2 regions of the Bombilactobacillus sp. ESL1097 genome follow, and region 1 is predicted to be linked to the other one. Evidence: predicted binding sites of a transcription regulator. Region 1 holds the regulator's gene; the other holds the start of a gene.
What was found. The regulator HrcA, encoded in region 1, represses chaperone genes, less so after heat shock. The targets are predictions, from matches to a motif close to TTAGCACTCNNNNNNNNNGAGTGCTAA.

Region 1 (3,175 bases):
GGCCGAAATTTCTTGTGGTGTATATTCTTTGCCATCAACATTGACTTTATAGCCAGCTTCACCAATGTGGCGTTTGATAGAAGAAATCGTATTCGGGTTGGTAATTGCTTGCCGCTTAGCCACTTCACCAACTTGTGTTTCACCATCTTTAAAAGCAACTACTGATGGTGTAGTCCGGCCGCCTTCTGGATTAGCAATAATCTTCGGGTCGCCACCTTCTAAAACAGCAACTGCTGAATTAGTTGTTCCTAAATCAATTCCGATAATTTTTGACATTAATTAAACCTTCTCCATTAAATTAATTTATTGTGCCACAACAACCATACTTGGCCGCAAAACGCGATCTTTTAATTGATAACCGGCCTGTAATACTTGTACCACCGTGTCTGCTGGATGCTCATCATCACTTGCTACTGTTTGCACCGCCTGATGAATCGTCGGATCAAATTTTTCGTTCAAAGCTTTAATTTCAGTAATATCATTTTCCGCTAATGCTTGCTTCAAATGTTTTAAAACCATCTGCACACCAGTAATTAGGCCGTCATTAGTTTGATCGGCACTACTTGCTTGTAGTGCACGTTCTAAATTGTCAATTGATGGTAAAATAGCTGTCGCTAACTTTTGTCCATCATACTTAATTAAACTAGCCTGTTCTTGTTGATTATGCTTTTTAATATTTTGAATTTCCGCTTGTAAGCGTAACTCCTGATCTTGACTAGCTTTTAAATCTTTTTCTAATTTTTGATTAGCATTTAATAGTTTGTCTACCACTTCATCAGCAGCTGGCTTGGCTGTGGCTGGTTCATCCTGATCTTTGCTGGATACCACTTTTTCTTGATCATTAGCAGCTGCTTTTTTTGTTGAAGCTTTTTCTGAAGGAAACTCTTCCGGATCTATTTCAGGTTTCGTCATAAACACGCCTCCTAACTTGAATTACCATTTAGTTCTTGAAAATAATCAATTAACCGCTTTGCCAATTCATAACGTAAAGAGGTAATTAAACCAATCACTTGTGAATAAGGCATATTAGTGGGCCCTAAGAGGGCAATTAAGCCATCACCGTGAACGCCCACACTATATTTGGCGGTAATCAAACTATAATTATTCAATATTTGCGGCGCTAATTCAGCACCCAAATGGACCTTAATTCCTTGATTATTAGAATCATCATCACTGAGATTCTGATCCATTCCCAAAAGCTTGGCTAAATTATGGTCACTGTCAAACAATGAATACAAACTCTTTAAACTGTCACTATTACGGGTATCAACGTAGTTAAATAAATTAGATTTACCGTCCACAAAGAAATGATCGGCGGCAACTTTATCTAAGATATCATCAAAAATTGACAAAAAACCATCTGGAGTCTGTAAATATTGTGCCACCAGTTTAGGAAAATCAGTCTTTAATCGCTTGGAAACCTCATTCAAAGTCTGACCTACTAATTGATCATTGATAATGCGTACGACCGCTTCTAAACGATCAGCCGCAATATCCGTTTCTAAGCGATACACTTGATTATAAACAGCTCCATCACTAGTTACCATAATAGCCATGACTTGACTGTTACCCAAGTCTACAATTCGAAAACCAGTTAAAACAGTATTATCACTCTCAGGTCCTAAAGCAATGGCCGTATAACTTGTCAAAGTTGAGAGAATTTTAGCGGATTGCGCAACAATCTCATCAATTTTGGTAAAGCGTTGTTTGGCAAAATCAGAATGAATGATTTCTGAAGTTTGCTCCGAAACATCTATCGGCGTTAACAGGTGATCCAAATAGTACCGATAACCACTATCTGAAGGCACCCGTCCTGATGACAAATGAATCTTTTCAATCAGACCCAAACTCTCTAAATTTGCCATGTCATTGCGAATAGTTGCCGAACTCACATGAATTGGTAACCGATCCATTAAAGCCTTCGAGCCAATAGGTTGCCCCGTTTCAATATATTGTTGAACAATTGCCTTTAAAATTGCAGCTTGACGATCAGTTATCAAACCAAATCACCTCGCTTTTAGCACTCTTGATATATCAGTGCTAACAATGTTAAATATAGCAAGCTATTAGCACTATGTCAAGTTAGTTGCTATTATTTTCTGAAATAATTTTCGGTAGCTTGCTGATCTTGTCGTAATTGCTGCACCAATGCCGGGGCGTCAGCAAATTTAATTTCAGGACGTAAATATTTTAACCACTGAATTTGGACTTCCTGACCATAGAGATCTTGATCAAAGTCTAAGAGATTAGCCTCTACTGTGACCGGATTATTGCCCCTTTTAAAAGTCACATTTCGGCCAACGGAAGTCATCGCTGGGAACCAGTCATCACCAACTTTGACTCGTGTGACGTAAACACCCAAGCTAGGAACTAATTGCTCTGCGCTTAAAGCTAAATTAGCTGTGGGAAAACCCAACTGCCGCCCCATTTGATAACCGTGAACCACTGGACCTTGGTTTTGGTAATTATAACCCAATAATAAATTAGCGTGTTGAATCTGATCCGTCTGTAACGCTGTGCGAATATTAGTAGAAGAAATTTTTTCATGATCGAAATTTAAAGAAGGAATCTCTACAATTTCAAAGCGTTGTTGGACTAACTGGCGTAAATACGTCATGGTCGCAATCTCTTTGGGGCCAAAGGTCCAATCAAAGCCGGCCACTAAAGTTGTAATATGCAAGCGCAACAAAAAATCTTCGACAAATTTTTGAGGTGCTAAATGCGCCAAAATGGGATTAAACTCTACTACATAGACAATATCTACTTGTAATTCTTGAAACAATTCTAGTTTGCGTTGAAATGGCGTCAGATACTGGAACGTTCCCGTCACTTTTTGCGGTTGATAAACTTCAATAGGATGGCGGTCAAACGTCAAAACTGCCGCTGGTTGTTGCCGCGTATGCGCCAGCCGTACTGCCGTTTTAATCACATTTTGATGACCGAGGTGCACGCCATCAAAAAAACCCGCCGCCAAAACTTGCCGTGCCGGAATTTTCAACTGCTGCTGAAAGGGATATTTTAAAATTTGAACTTCCACGATTTACTCACCTATCATTTTTTAAAAGCATAATTTGCGGAACATAGTTCTGATTTTGTAAATGATACAATGCTTTGACTTGATGCTGCCAAGTCAGTAAGACCTGTTCCTCAGTTGAAGGCAACTGAATAGCACCGC
Region 2 (3,175 bases), 330 kb from region 1:
ATTGGCCAATTATCGTAATCGGGGTACTTTAATTGGTTTTGTCTTTAATGCCCATTCTACGCCAATGATTAAGCCTGCTAATTATAGCGCGGCGACTATGAAGCAAATTACTAAACGTTATCAAAAAGGTTTGGTTAAAGCCAATCAAGGGAAAAAAGTTGGGAAAGTTAACATTATTTATATTTTAAATGAATCTTTAACCAATCCTTTACGGACACAGAAATGGTATCCCCTTGTTGGCAATAAAAATCCGATGCCTTATATTTCTAAGATGATTACGAATCCAACGGTCCAACAAGCTGGGGGCTATATGGTGTCTCCTGGTTTTGGTGGGGGTACGGCTAATATTGAATTTGAAGCCAATACAGGTTTCTCCAATTACTTTTTAAACAATACGCCCTATCAGGATATTTTACCTAATAAAAAATATTTTCCGAGTGTCATGCATTATTTAAATGATGCTGGCTATAATTCACAGGCCTACCATCCTTATGCCGGCACTATGTATCGTAGAAATCAAGCTTATCCAGCGATCGGTATCCATAAATTCCAAGATCAATCGAAATTACAGCATTTAAAGAAGTCACCACATGGTTTGTATGATACAGATGCCTCCGCCTATCCGAACTTTTATGCACAACAAAAAAAGTCTAGTCGCCAATTTAGTTTGATGTTGACGATGCAAAACCATATGCCTTATCAAGCAGAAATAGGTCCCAAAAGTTCTTATCAACTCCAGAATAAAGTAGCCGGAGATGCTGATAAGACTAAAAAATTAGAAGCTTATCTTCAAGAAGTTCACGATTCGGATCAAGCGTTTAAGCAATTAGTGCAACATTATCAACACGCTAAGCAAAAAACGTTAATTGTCATGTATGGCGATCATTATCCTGGTGATGGTATTTATGATGATCTCTTCAATCAGAATACCTTGTATTCTCATGCAACGCCGTTTGTGATGGCGGCTAATTTTCCTTTACAGACGCATCATTATAATTACTTCTCACCCAACTATATGTCCTTACAGTTATTGCAACAACTTAACTATCCGCAAACTCCGTTTTATCAATTATTGGAACAATTACAACAGCAAGTTCCAGTTTTGACCAAACCACTACAAATTTCTGGTACGGGCCAACAGAATCGAACCAAAGTAAGCAACGATACGTATGCGTTAACTGCTAAAAATGTTCACGGCCCTAAAAATGCTAAGTGGGATCAATCACGAGTTTATAAAGATTATCGGTTATTAGAATATGATATGACTTATGGTAAAGCTTACGCTAAAAAGGATGGTATGTTTCAAATTCCCCGCTAGTCATAGCTGAATCGGGTCAACAATTTGAAAACTATTTTGCAAAATTAATTATCTAATAATTGCATACGTGGCTTGAAAGCTATTTATGCTCCAAATTTGATAAATCAAGTGAGTCGTCCATTACGGGCGACTTTTTGATTAAAAAAAGTAAAGGAAGATTACTAGATTTTGAGCCAATTAATGTGCTTTCAAAGCGATCTGTGCTACTGTAAAAAAGTAAGTTTTCCGAATATTTTTAAACGGAAATACTTGCATCTGGAAAGGAACATGTTATTATAGAACTTGTATTAGCACTATATAAAGATGAGTGCTAAGAGTGCTAAAAATGTTTTTATTTGGAGGGATTACTTTGTTAAAGCCATTAGGTGATCGTATTCTGGTACAAGTTGATGAAGAAAAGGAACAAACAGTTGGTGGAATTGTTCTAGCCAATAATGCTAAAGAAAAGCCACAAGTTGGTGAAGTTATTGCTGTTGGCGCCGGTGAACGGACACCAGAAGGTAAAACAATTGAATTAAGCATTCAAAAAGGCGATAAAGTCTTATTTGATAAATACGCTGGTTCAGAAGTTAAGTATGACGGCCAAAAATATCTCGTAATGCATGAAAAAGATGTCATGGCAATTGTTGACTAATTTTTGTAATTAATTAGAAATTAAGAACATAAAGTATTAAATAATAATTGAGGTGGCTGAAAAATGACAAAAGAAATTAAATTTTCAGAAGACGCACGGGCTAAGATGCTTGAAGGCGTTAATAAATTAGCAGATACAGTAAAAACAACAATTGGACCTAAAGGTCGTAACGTTGTTTTGGAACAATCCTATGGTTCTCCAAATATTACCAACGATGGTGTAACTATTGCCAAAGATATTGAATTAGAAGATCATTTTGAAAATATGGGTGCTAAATTAGTTTCTGAAGTTGCTTCAAAGACTAATGATATTGCCGGTGACGGTACAACCACTGCGACAGTTTTAGCTCAAGCAATTATTCAAGAAGGCATGAAGAATGTAACTGCTGGTGCGAACCCTGTTGGTATTCGGACGGGAATTGAGAAGGCTACTGCTACTGCTGTTGATGAATTGCGGAAGATTTCTCACGAAGTTAGTGGCCGTGATCAAATTGCTCAAGTTGCCGCAGTTTCTTCTTCCAATCAACAAGTTGGTGAATTAATTGCCGATGCGATGGAAAAAGTTGGCCATGATGGTGTAATTACCATTGAAGAATCAAAGGGTATTGAAACAACTTCTGATGTTGTTGAAGGTATGCAATTTGATCGTGGTTACTTATCACAATACATGGTAACTGATAACGATAAAATGGAAGCCGATTTAGATAATCCATACATTTTAATTACTGACAAGAAGATTTCCAACATTCAAGATATTTTGCCATTATTACAATCAATCGTGCAACAAGGCAAAGCTTTATTGATTATTGCTGATGATGTTGATGGTGAAGCTTTACCAACATTGGTTTTGAACAAGGTTCGGGGCACGTTCAATGTTGTAGCTGTTAAAGCACCTGGTTTTGGCGATCGTCGTAAGGAACAGTTAGAAGATATTGCGATCTTGACTGGTGGTACTGTCATTACAGCTGATTTAGGCTTAGAATTAAAAGACACAACCATTGATCAATTAGGTCAAGCAGGTCGTGTAACTGTTACTAAAGACAACACAACAATTGTCCAAGGTTCTGGTTCTAAAGATGCGATTGATGAACGGGTTGATTTAATTAAGAAGCAAGTTAGCGAAACAACTTCTGACTTTGACCGTGAAAAGTTACAAGAACGTTTAGCTAAATTAGCTGGTGGCGTTGGTGTGATTAAAGTTGGTGCCGCTACTGAAACCGAATT

Region 2: groES (co-chaperone GroES) is a predicted target of HrcA. The motif match lies at 1,606-1,632, and genes of this name have one in related genera.

Annotation. Positions count from the first base shown of each region.
Region 1 covers NZ_JBYLUB010000001.1:768,328-771,502, reverse strand. The annotation lists gene dnaK (molecular chaperone DnaK) at 1-276, opposite strand, end outside; gene grpE (nucleotide exchange factor GrpE) at 304-912, opposite strand; gene hrcA (heat-inducible transcriptional repressor HrcA) at 924-2,000, opposite strand; gene ribF (riboflavin biosynthesis protein RibF) at 2,093-3,037, opposite strand; gene truB (tRNA pseudouridine(55) synthase TruB) at 3,045-3,175, opposite strand, start outside.
Region 2 covers NZ_JBYLUB010000001.1:439,574-442,748, forward strand. The annotation lists gene AC3B6D_RS02010 (LTA synthase family protein) at 1-1,318, shown strand, start outside; gene groES (co-chaperone GroES) at 1,668-1,952, shown strand; gene groL (chaperonin GroEL) at 2,016-3,175, shown strand, end outside.